Regions from separate parts of the Priestia sp. USM5 genome, predicted to be linked through region 3. Evidence: predicted binding sites of a transcription regulator. Region 3 holds the regulator's gene; each other region holds the start of a gene.

Region 1 (4,290 bases), on a different contig from region 3:
TCGTCGCAAAAATAAGTCCGTGCCATAAGCAAAGCATCGTTAGCGTCACGCCGCCCGTTATGGTATATAGATTCACAATATCCGAAAAGCCGGCATTCATTTGCATGTTGCGCTCAACAGGCAATCCTTTCATTAGTGCTGAAAATAAGATGCCGAAAATGAGCGGTGGAAAAAGACTTCCAAAGAAGATAACCCAATCCCACGCATTTTTCCACGCTTGTTTTTCAACTTTTCCTCGAAATTCAAATGCTACACCGCGTCCGATAAGCGAAAGCAACAGAAGAACAAAAAGAACATATGACCCGCTTAATAGCGTTGCATACCAGTTTGGAAAAGCGGCAAACATAGCACCGATTGCTGAAATTAACCAAACTTCATTTGCATCCCAAAAAGGACCGATTGTATTAATAAAAGCTCGTCGCTCTAAGTCGTTTCTTCCTAAAAAGCGAGACACCATTCCAATCCCAAAATCAAAGCCTTCTAAAAAGATAAAACCAACAAACAGAATGGATACTAGCAAATACCAGAATTCATTAAGAGAAAACATTGTATCCCTCCTTTGTAAACGGATCAGTTGATGTTACTTTTGTATGTGCTTCGTGATCGTGATCTGGACCTTTTTTAATTTCTTTAACGAACAAGAACACCATAATCACAGCTAAAATTAAGTAAAAGAACGAAAACGAGATAATAGAAAATAGCAATTCACCTGCTGTTACACCAGGAGACACGGCATCTTCGGTTTTCATATAGCCAAATACAACCCAAGGCTGACGGCCAATCTCTGTCATAATCCAACCTGCTGAGCTTCCAAGGAACGGAAAGGCGATGGCAATCGTCATAATACGTAAAAATAGTTTGCTTTCTTGAAGTTTTTTACGAGAAAGCAAGTACGTACCCCAAATGCCTAATGCACATAATACGCCACCTAGACCAGCCATAATGCGGAAACTCCAAAACGTTGTTCGAACGGGTGGAATATAATTTCCTTCTCCATATTTCGCCGTATACTGCTGCTGCAGCTCATTCATTCCAGGAACGGAGCCTGAAAACTTACCGTATGATAAGAAGCTTAATAAGTAAGGTATTTTGATTTCACTCGTATTTTTCTTTTCATCAGGGTGAATATTTGCTGTTACTGTCCAAGCACCTGGACTTCCGCTGTTTTCCCATAATCCTTCACTTGCGGCCATTTTCATCGGCTGTGTTTTAACTAAATATCCGGCCTGTTCATGCCCAGATAGTGCAATTCCTACACCTGAAACTAGCCCTACAAGGATAGCAACTTGAAATGATTTTTTAGCAAAAGCCACATGTTTTTTCTTCAAGAGCATAACAGCGCTGACACCCGTGATAAAAAAGGCGCCTGTTGCAAACGAACCTAAAATTGTATGAGGGAATTCGACCCACAGCTGACCGTTCGTTAACAATTTAAAGAAGTCATTCATTTCTAAACGGCCATTATTTAGCTCCATTCCGACCGGATGCTGCATAAAAGAATTAGCCGTTAAAATAAAGAACGCTGAAAAGATAGTACCTAGACTAACAAGCCAAATACATAGACAGTGCAGCCATTTAGGCAAACGATCCCACCCGAAAATCCACAGTCCAAGGAAAGTGGACTCCATAAAAAACGCGAGCAGTGCTTCAATAGCGAGCGGCGCACCGAATACATCTCCTACAAATCTTGAGTACTCTGACCAGTTCATGCCAAACTGAAATTCTTGTAAAATACCTGTTACGACTCCGACAGCAAAGTTAATCAGGAATAAGTGCCCCCAAAACTTTGCCATCTTTTTATACTGTTCATCTTTTTTTACTACGTACATCGTTTCCATGATCGCTACTAAAAAGACAAGGCCGATAGACAGCGGTACAAAGATAAAATGAAACAGCGTCGTTGATGCAAATTGAATACGTGATAGTATGACTGTATCCATCTTCTTTCTCCTTTCATATATAAGAACATTCATCATTTCCATAGATACTTTGCTCATTTCTGAGCATCTTTTACTTATATTGTGAAACATTGAGCATAACAATTCGAGAAATATGCTCAACATTTCACAAACATATGTAATGTCTCTCTTTCTATTTACATAGTATAGTCTATTTTTTTAGCTGTGCACGTACATTTTTTGAACGTTTTTAGACTAAAACGTGACTTTCTTGTGACAAAAAAGGGAAGGATCTCTTTATTTTTTCATAAAAAAAGCACGCTCTGATTTGAGCTTGCTTCTCTACGGTCGATATTTTGCTTTCGCATTTAATTTAGATTGACGAATGATTTGGTTAATGACTTCAGAAAATACAATACCAATGGCAATTGAACCTGAAATCATAAAGGCTTTTGCTGCAAGACTAATCGCTTCATTATAATTATTTTCTACAAAGTTACGCATGGCATCGTATGCTGTTCCCCCTGGAACGAGCGGAATAATACCTGCTACGGTGAAAATAATGATCGGCGTACGATAAATTTTTGCGTAAATTTGACTAATAATAGCAATAAAAAAGGCCGATGCTACAGTGCTTGGAATTTCATCTACACCATAGAACGTTAGCAAATAGTAAATGAGCCAGCCAATCATTCCGACAAAGCCACTTTTTAATAATGATTCACGTGGAACATTAAAAATGATCCCAAACGCTGCTGAAGCAATAAAACTTGTAATTATCTGCTCTACGATATGCATATGATGCCTCCCTTCTATAGAAGCGTAAATACAATGGCAATACCTGCACCAATAGCAAATGCCGTCAGAAACGCTTCTGCTCCTTTTGATAATCCAGACAGTAAATGTCCCGCCATTAAATCTCGCACTGCATTGGTAATCGATAACCCAGGAACGAGAGGCATAACGGATCCAATAATAATTTTATCAATTTGCGTTCCTAGTCCTGAAGCGACTAAAAGAGCTGATAAAAGTCCAATAACTAACGAAGCGGTAAACTCAGCAAAAAAGCGAATCGGAATAAGACGGTGGAAATACACCACGGTTAAAAATCCGAGACCTCCTGAAAACATCGCTGGAATAAAGTCCGTCCATAAACCTTGAAACATGATTAAAAAGCATCCGCTAGAAATGGATGCAGCTGCAAGTTGAACCCATAGTGGAAAAGCTACGTTCGTTGCTTCAATTTCTTGTAGCATTTCATACGCTTCCTCCAAGGAGATGTTTCCTTGACTGATGGTTCTTGAGACGCTATTTACCATAGTTACTTTTTTTAAATCGGTCGTTCGTTCGGAAATACGAATTAACTTCGTTTTCGTCGGTTCTTTCGTTTCAAGTGAAAACATAATCCCTGTTGGCGTCACATAGCTGTGGGATTTTTTTATACCGTAAGACGCTGCAATCCGCATCATTGTGTCTTCTACTCGATACGTTTCTGCTCCGCTTTCTAACATAATTTTACCTGCTAGTAAGCTAACGTCCATAATTTCATATTTATCTAATTTTTGCTGTGTCATCAAATCGCTCCAAACATATTAAAGCTTGGTTTTTTCCCCTACAGCATACAGTGTATAAGAAAGAGGGAAGTGGACGCAATGGTTAATGCAAAAAAGTGTGGACTTTTTGTCTCACACTTTCAGGAATAGTATATACATTCCTTATCAATTCATACGTTTTGTGGTCTCACGCTCTACTAATACAGGTGCCATTTTATACTGTACCTGATCTATTTCTTGCTGATCCTGAATTTGCTGAAGTAAGAGGTTTACTGCTTTTTCAGCCATTTTTTCTATCGGTTGACGGATGGTTGTTAGCGGAGGCTGCGCTTCACTAGCTTCTGTAATATCATCAAACCCTATAACAGACAAATCCGCTGGAACGTGAAGTCCGTTTTGCCACGCACAGTGTATCACTTTCAGAGCAATGTAATCCGTAGCACAAATAAGCGCAGTTGGGGGCTCTGGATGATGAGCTAGCTCATTTATAAACTGATATAGTTCATCTGAGTTATTCATATCTTCTTTCACAAACTTTGCGTTTGCTGACGGTACATACTGATAAAACAGAGACAGACGGTGCTCGACTCCGCTTACAGCTTTTCCAACGAACCCGATATTCTTATGGCCAAGGTCCGTTAAGTGAGCAACAGCTAATTGCATTCCCTCCGCATCATCTACATGTACAATTGGCCAAAGTGCAGAAGAGCCGTCTCCTGTAAGAGAAACGTAAGGCGTTTGATATTGTTTTAATACGTCTACAAACGGATGCGGAGCGGCTACATAATCTAATAAAATGACTCCATCAAACCAATGATTCATCATCACATTTAATTGAC
Region 2 (4,290 bases), 800 kb from region 3:
TGAAATAAATATAAGCTGATTGATAGTAAATCCTCGTCTGTGAATTTTCAATCTTATTAGTAACACTTAATCCAAATCTTCTTTTAAATAAAGCCTCAACGTGAATACTCTCATCTGCAGGATTACTGGTTAAAAACTCAATTTTTATATAATTCGCTTGTGTTTTACCTTCAACTTCTTCATTGTAGACAGCCCACCAGCTCTCGTAAGAATCATTATTGATAGCATAATCCTCTCTCTTTTTATGTAAAACTTGATACTCTTCTGGAAACCACATCGTATACTGACCTGTCTTCGACTTAAACTCATAAAACCCATTGTCCACTTTTTTATCTTTGTTCAAGAACTTACGGGTGAAGTGATCATTAAAAGCTGGGACATTTGGATAGCGGCTTTCGTTTATCATCCATACCCCGCCTATTAAAATAGTTATTCCTATAATGACTGCAATAATAGTTTTAGTATGCTTTTTCATCTTCTGGCATCTCCATTATTTTCTGCTTTAAAATGGATACTCTTTAACATATTTAAAACCCACGTATTCTTTTCCAAGCTACTATCTTCTATAAAATCTCCAACCTGATCCATTGATAATTGAATGACCTTTGTCGATTGCTTATCAGCCACATAGGCTACGTATGTATTTGGGACATGTTCTTTACTGTCATTTATCACATGCTTCTCGGGTCCTTTAAAATAAATGTAAGCAGATTGATAGTAAATTCTAGTATTAGAAGTTTCTATTACCTTTGGTTCACTTACATTAAAACGATTTTTCATAAGACTTTCTACGCTAAAAGATTCATCTTCTGGATCTCTTCCTTCTGAAAACTTTAAACTGATAGAATTAATTTGATGTTCCTTTTTATGCTCTTTGGTATAAGCTGCTACCCATCTTTCGTACATTTTTCCACTCACGACATAATCTTCATCATTTTCATGTATTAATTGATACTCCTCTGGAAACCACATCGCATACTGCCCAGTTTTTGACTTAAACTCATAAAGACCATCATCCACTTTTTTATCTTTGTTCAAGAACTTACGCGTGAAGTGATCATTAAAAGCAGGGACATTGGGATAGCGGCTTTCGTTTATCAGCCATATTCCTGCTGTTAAAATAACCGTTCCTGCAAGGACTGCAATAATGGTCTTCATCCTTTTTTTCATATCTGCACATCCTCTTTATTTTTACTAGATAGGTTTTGGTATTTAAGCTAAATTGATTTATTTCTTAAATTATCGTTCAACATGAGCTTTATTAAGCTTCATTTCCCTCACGGAACTTAATATTTTTTAATATTGTTAGGAACCATTTTTTCTCTTCTACTTCATCATTCTTTCTGCTTTTTTCACTTTTATCAAACCACAGTTCAATTGCATTATTAGAATGTTTATCCGCTACATATGCTATATATGTATTTGGAGCATGTTCTTTATTAGGATGCATAATTACTTCTTGTGTTCCTTTAAAATATGTATAAGCTGAATCATAGTAGATTCTTGTACTAGAAGTTTCAAACGTATTAGGCTTAGTAACATTTAGCTGTTCTTTAAACATATTGTCTACAGTAAAGGATTCATTTTCAGCCTTTCTTGCGTTTGAAAATGTCATTTCCATATAACTTCCCCCAGCATTTCCAGCTTTGTTATTCACCTCTTTCGCTATCCACCTTTCATAAGAATTACCGTTTATTACGTAATCTTCTCCGTTCTCCTTTATAAGCTGATAGCCTTTAGGAAACCACATCGTATACTGGCCAGTCTTGGACTTAAACTCATAAAAACCATCATCTACTTTTTTATCTTTGTTCAAGAACTTACGGGTGAAGTGATCATCAAAAGCTGGCACGTTGGGGTAGCGTGTTTCGTTTATCAGCCATATTGTTCCTACTAAAATAGCGACTCCTACAATTACTCCAATAACAGTCTTCATGCGATTCTTCATAGTCGCCCATCCTTTTTTATTGTTTAGAACAAACTTCACTTTGTATATATTGAATAGTTTAGAATTGTTATATCTGTTCTTATTCCTTCGACATACCTTTTTTAAAAGTTATTGAGACTCACAAATCTCTCTGACTTCTTTTTCTTTACCAAATAAGCCTTTGTATTCAAGTTGAGCTATTTTCTTGATTAAAACGAATACTATTTAATATTTCTACAAACCACTCTCTTTTCTCAAGCCCCTTATTAGTTTGATGATTTAAACTGTCATCAAACCATAATTCAATTACCTTATTAGAATACTTATCTGCTACGTATCCTATATATGTGTTTGGAGCATGTTTATTCTTGTCATGGATGACATGTTGTTCTGTTCCTTTAAAATAAAGATAAGCTGCATCAAAATATATACGGGTATTAGCTGTTTCCCACTTTTCAGGATTATTTGCGCCAAACTCACCTTTAAATAGACTCTCTACATAAATAGATTCATCATCAGGATTACTCTCTGATAGTTCGACTTGTAAATAATTTAGTTGATCTCCTTTTTTATGCTTCTTGACTGATGAAGCTTTCCACCTTTCGTAAAAATCGTCACTTTTAACATATTGTTGTTCATTTTCATGTAACAACTGATACTCCTCCGGAAACCACATCGTATACTGCCCTGTCTTGGACTCAAACTCATAAAACCCATCATCCACTTTTTTATCTTTGTTTAAGAATTCACGCGTAAAGTGATCATCAAAAGCAGGGACGTTTGGGTAGCGGCTTTCGTTTATCAGCCATATTCCTCCTATTAAAATAGCAACTCCTGTAATGATTGCGGAAAGGGTCTTCGTACGTTTTTTCATTGTCCTACACTCCCTCTATTACTCTTTTGAAATAAATAGGACTTAATGTAAATTGTTCAACATATAAAAATCCCTCAGACCACTGTCTGAGGAATAGCAGTATCCCTTATGTTAATTCACTTTCATCCATTGATTCTTTATATCGAATTTCGTACTCTCTCTTATGCATATCTTTAATAGAATGCATAAAACTCATAATATGCTGAAATGCTCCAGTATCATACTGCTGAGCTCGTAGCGTATATCCCCGCTCTGCTGCTTCTAATTTACTTTTAACCGCATCCGCAAACTCACCCGTTTGGTTTTCTAAATAGCTTTTAGCATGCCAAAGCTTTTCATTTACTTCTTGATCCTTTTTGATTAACTCTTTAATCCTTTTTGCCTGCTCGTCTTTGAAGTCGTCACCATCAAATTCAAACATGTATTTACCGCTCGTTGTTCCTGTGTGTGTAAAATCAAACAATTAAATCCCCCCTACTACTTCTTTCATGCTTTTAATATCTGAAGCTACCGATTCGTCAGCTTCCATCATCTTCTCGAAATTTTGGAAGAACGCTTCAAGAAACTTTTGATAGTATGTAACTTCCTCTTGAATAGAAGAAATAATTTCTTCAACAGGGGTAAATACACTATCGTCTAGCGGGTCAAACGTTTTGTCAAACGTCACTTTTTCAGCCACACGCTTTTGTCCAAACCAAGCGAGAGTAGCGCCGTCTTTATCTGCCTTTTCCATAAATGACTGGGGAGAAGCTTCTTCTCTGGATATCTTCATTTTTAACTTTTTCTTCTTAGCTTCGAAGACTTCGTTAATTTCACTATGTAAATACTGCTTTAGTGCATTTAAGTTTGCTTCTTTATCTTTAATGGCATTAGCACAGTAATAAACAAACTTCTTCATTTGTTCATAATCTAGTAAGATTTCTTCCTGAGATCCTGAATCAAAAACCTGATAATACGTCTTCATAGCATTAGCTTCTGTGTATTTGACAACATAATTAATTCCGTGGAGTTTTGCTTGTTTACTTTGAGATATTCCTTTAACAAGCTGAAATGTTGCTCCAGGGCTAGTAAATGTATTTACCATTACTACTGCTCCTACTCCTATACCTGCTTTAATCTCTCCAAAATGAAGAAAAGGATATCTTTTTACACTCTCAAGGTATTGATCACGTGTTTCTGGCAAGTTAAGCAACGTTTCTTGTTTCACATGATCATTAACAAACCCTAAACCGCCTAATGTTGTCTTTACTCCAAGGTTATAACGGAATTGGTCTATCATATACACTGGGTTCCATTTTGCTTCTTTCTGAAAAGGATATTTCCCAATGTTAATCATTTCTTCTGTATCTAAATCTCCAAGCATCGTCACTTTGTTACCTGCATACCAGCTGTTTGGAAAAGATTGAGCATGCATAGGTTCACCTTTTACCCAGGTATGGCTGATGGTAGCTTTTTGTTTTTCGTAGTAGGTGTTGGCTAGTTCTGTTAA
Region 3 (4,290 bases):
CACAATGCCTTTTAATAAAGTTGATTTCCCCACGCCATTAGGACCAACCAACGCAAGGCTTTCCCCTTTTTTAATGCGAAGGTTTGCCTCTTGGACGACATAGTTGTGTTCATCATATCCGATAGACACATCTTCCAGATTTAAGACTTCATTTCCGCTTTGACGTTCAATTTCAAACGAAAAACTAGCTGATTTTTCGCCTTCGTTAGGTCGATTTATTAACTCCATTCGATCGAGCTGTTTACGTCTGCTTTGCGCACGTTTTGTAGTCGATGCGCGGGCGATGTTTCGCTGAATAAAATCATTCAGCTTTGCGACTTCATCTTGCTGCTTTTCGTACTGACGCAACTCTTTTTCATATCGCTCTGCTTTTTGTACAAGGTATTTAGAGTAGTTGCCCGTGTACTTCACCGTTGTTTTTTGTACGACTTCATACACTTGATTTACGACTTTATCAAGGAAGTAACGATCATGTGAAACGATTAAAATAGCTCCTTCATACCCTTGCAGAAACTGTTCCAGCCATGCTAAAGTTTCAATATCTAAGTGGTTGGTAGGCTCATCCAGAATAAGCAAATCAGGCTTTGTTAAAAGCAGTTTTGCAAGAGCCAGGCGCGTTTTTTGTCCACCGCTTAAGGAGGAAATAGGGGTGCTGTAGTCAAAGTTTGAAAAACGGAAACCGTGAAGAATAGATCGTGTATCCGCTTCATATTGATAGCCGCCTAAATCTTTGAACGTTACTTGAAGCTGATCGTACTCTTTGGTTAGTTTTTCGTATTGAACTGAATCATTAAAAATATCTGGATCGCCCATCTTCGTTTCAAGCGTACGTAATTCTTTTTCCATCTTCTTTAACGGAGCAAAGACAGTCATCATTTCTTCCCATATGGAGAGTGTTGATTCAAGAACTGTATCTTGTCCCATATAATCAATGGAAACACCTTTAGGTTTGATAATCTCTCCGCTGTCATAAGAAAGCTGCTCAGCAATAATTTTTAATAAAGTTGATTTACCAGCACCGTTTCGTCCCACTAGGGCAATGCGGTCTTTTGATTGTACTTCTAACTTTATATTCGATAAAATGGGTTCTGCCCCATAGTATTTTGTAATACCGTTCAATTGTAGAATAATCATTTTTTCACCTCTAGTAGTATATCCATAGTGTATTTTAACATATTTTCAACTACAAGTTCTTCCTACAAGCGTTTGTAATTTGTAGAGGGACAAGGACAAATGATGAAGCGAATGTTTTGATTCATGAAATAAAATGATTTTACCTGCACATTTTATACAGGATACTATGTTAAAATAAGAGATAAGTGCATCTCTGAACTTATATATGATGGATGTAGAAAACCCGTCATGACTAACAAACGAATCCTTTGAAGGGCTAATTACTTCGTTCTAGCTACCGACTTTAAGTAGTGCTGGATAGACAAAAGCCTTCGGGGTGTGAAGCGGAGTATATATAAAACAAGAGAAAAGAGAGAGAATTGGAAGCGCTACCTCAAAGCGGTTGATGCTTTGTGAAAGGTAATGCAATATGACTTGAAAATGTTAGTAATGACATACATGAACTGAGGGGGTACAACGTGAACACTGAACAATTAAAAATACCACAAGCAACGGCTAAACGATTGCCGCTTTATTATCGTTTTTTGAAAAACTTGCATGCTTCTGGTAAACAGCGTGTGTCGTCAGCGGAGTTAAGTGAGGCAGTGAAAGTGGATTCTGCTACTATTCGTCGGGACTTTTCTTACTTTGGAGCATTAGGAAAAAAGGGATACGGCTACAATGTGAATTATTTACTTACATTTTTCCGTAAAACGTTAGACCAAGATGAAGTAACGAAAGTAGCACTGATTGGCGTAGGGAATCTAGGAACGGCCTTTTTAAATTATAATTTTATTAAAAATAATAACACCAAAATTGAGTGCGCTTTTGATGTGATAGAAGATAAAGTCGGTACGAAAGTAGGCGACGTGCCGGTTTATCACCTTGACCAATTGGAAGATTATATGAGTGATGACATCTCAGTAGCGATTTTAACCGTTCCTGCAACTGTTGCTCAGCAAATTACCGATCGTTTAGTGAATTGCGGAATTAAAGGGATTCTAAACTTCACTCCTGCACGCTTAAACGTACCGGATGAGATTCGACTGCATCATATTGATCTTGCTGTAGAATTACAGTCGCTTGTCTATTTTTTGAAAAATTATCCTGTTGAATAAGGTGGACTGTGTTACGATTTCCTTAAGTCTAAATTAATAAGGAGAGTGGGAATATGGGGATTGGAGCAGGCAGTTGGATTATTATTGCGATTGTAGCACTGCTTATTTTTGGACCGAAACGGTTACCGGAGCTAGGAAGATCAGTGGGCCAAACGCTTAGAGAGTTTAAGCATGCCGCTAGCGGTGCATCAGAAGATCGTGAAAAAGATAAACAGCGTCAAGTAGATGACAAAGAGTAAAAGGGTGATCATAGTATGACCGAACAAGAAATGTCAATATATGATCATATAGGAGAGCTGCGAAAACGCATTTTAATTGTTTTATTTTTCTTTGTGATTGCCACAATTGGCGGCTTTTTTATAGCGGATAAGGTTATTGTCTATTTACAGCATGCTGATGAGGCAAAGAATTTAACGATGAATGCATTTCGGTTAACAGATCCAGTTAAGATTTATATGCAATTTGCTGTTATTATCGGCTGTGTACTTGCAGCTCCTGTTGCACTGTATCAACTTTGGGCATTTATTAGTCCTGGTTTATATGAAAAAGAGCGTAAGGTAACGCTTGGATATATTCCTGTTTCCATTTTTCTCTTTATCGGCGGTGTCTCTTTTTCTTATTTTGTGTTGTTTCCATTTGTCGTTGATTTTATGACGCGCGTTTCTGATGAGCTGAATGTAAACCAAGTGATTGGCATTAATGAATACTTTTCTTTTTTAATGCAGCTCACACTGCCTTTTGGCCTGTTGTTTCAGCTTCCTGTCGTCGTTATGTTTTTGACGCGTTTAGGAATTATAACGCCTATGTTTTTATCTCAAATTCGAAAATATGCCTATTTCGTACTGCTAGTTATTGCCGCACTTATTACACCACCGGAATTGCTCTCGCACATGATGGTGACAGTGCCGCTCTTAATTTTGTATGAAATCAGCATCATTATTTCCCGCATTTCGTATCGCAAAGTGTTAAAGGCAAGGGCAGAGCAAGAAAGAGAAGATGTTAGTATGTAAAAAAAACCACTGAAACAGTGGTTTTTTTATTTGGATGAATCATCTTGATTTTTATATTGCTGCTGCAATTTTTTAATTTTGTAGTGCAAGATAAAGATGCGAACCGCAAACCTGAAATCGAATGCGGCTACGAGTGCAAATAAGATTGTGGGGAAATTCCAGACGGTTTCCTGGGCATTTTGAATTGCCAAGTAGGTGAATAAAATCCCCATAATAATATAAATAAACCCTCGTGTTAAAGGGATATTCTTCATAAAAACATGCCTCCAAAAATGAACTGCATTTGTTCTGCTTGTTTTTGCATTTCTATAATTTTATCTGCAAAAATAGTTTGAGATAAAATAACGATTGTATTCATCAAAACATGAGCAATAATAGGTACAACAATTAGTCTCGTCCTTGCATAAAGGAATGCAAATACAAATCCCATAGCTGTATACACAAGTAAATGTTTAAAATCCCAGTGTACCGCAGCGAAAATAAGGGAACTAATAAATGCAGAGATAAAGAAATTGTATCGTTTGTGAAGAGAACCAAAAATAATCTTTCGGAAAATAATCTCTTCTAGTATTGGTCCAATAACAGACGTAACGACAATAAGGAACGGCGTTGCTTTAACAAGATTAACAATATTTTGTGTGTTTTCAGATACTTGGGTAATGCCAAGAGCGTGCTCAATCATACCTGCTACAGCTTGACCAGCCATAGCGAGAAACACCCCAAGGACTGACCAGACAACAGCAATCGTTTTTCCAGCATGTTCTATACGCATGGACATGTCACGGCGCAGCAGCAGTAAGACAATAAGTAAACCAAGGATAAAGCTAATGATAGTCCAATAAGTCAAAAGCATGACATTCGCTGTTCGAACTGGATAGTCATCAAATATTCCTGTTAATTTTAACAGCGGTATACCAACAACTCCTGAAAACTGCATAAGGATGTAAGTGAGGATAACATACCAATAACGTTTTTCCAATCTTCTATACTCCTTTAAAAGGTTTTTATGTATATATGTCGAAGAAGTACTGTAAAGTTAGTAATTTCTT

Evidence for each region. The regulator Rex, encoded in region 3, represses fermentation and respiration genes when NADH is low (regulators of the CRP and FNR family bind a similar motif). The targets are predictions, from matches to a motif close to TTGTGAAATATTTCACAA.
Region 1: a site for Rex is predicted at 2,053-2,070, ahead of ACWATA_RS24440 (cytochrome ubiquinol oxidase subunit I). Genes of this name have one in related genera too.
Region 2: a site for Rex is predicted at 2,847-2,864, ahead of ACWATA_RS19145 (YvcA-related protein). Genes of this name have one in related genera too.

Annotation. Positions count from the first base shown of each region.
Region 1 is NZ_JBSGKN010000002.1:9,202-13,491, reverse strand. Features, by position in the region: gene cydB (cytochrome d ubiquinol oxidase subunit II) at 1-547, opposite strand, end outside; gene ACWATA_RS24440 (cytochrome ubiquinol oxidase subunit I) at 534-1,940, opposite strand; gene ACWATA_RS24435 (threonine/serine exporter family protein) at 2,241-2,696, opposite strand; gene ACWATA_RS24430 (threonine/serine exporter family protein) at 2,711-3,472, opposite strand; gene ACWATA_RS24425 (LacI family DNA-binding transcriptional regulator) at 3,617-4,290, opposite strand, start outside.
Region 2 is NZ_JBSGKN010000001.1:3,616,609-3,620,898, forward strand. Features, by position in the region: gene ACWATA_RS19130 (YvcA-related protein) at 1-475, opposite strand, end outside; gene ACWATA_RS19135 (YvcA-related protein) at 472-1,170, opposite strand; gene ACWATA_RS19140 (YvcA-related protein) at 1,262-1,948, opposite strand; gene ACWATA_RS19145 (YvcA-related protein) at 2,115-2,801, opposite strand; gene ACWATA_RS19150 (hypothetical protein) at 2,908-3,264, opposite strand; gene ACWATA_RS19155 (DUF6792 domain-containing protein) at 3,265-4,290, opposite strand, start outside.
Region 3 is NZ_JBSGKN010000001.1:4,418,250-4,422,539, reverse strand. Features, by position in the region: gene ACWATA_RS23155 (ABC-F family ATP-binding cassette domain-containing protein) at 1-1,134, opposite strand, end outside; gene ACWATA_RS23150 (redox-sensing transcriptional repressor Rex) at 1,593-2,231, shown strand; gene tatA (twin-arginine translocase TatA/TatE family subunit) at 2,285-2,470, shown strand; gene tatC (twin-arginine translocase subunit TatC) at 2,486-3,241, shown strand; gene ACWATA_RS23135 (YdiK family protein) at 3,268-3,495, opposite strand; gene ACWATA_RS23130 (CPBP family intramembrane glutamic endopeptidase) at 3,492-4,220, opposite strand.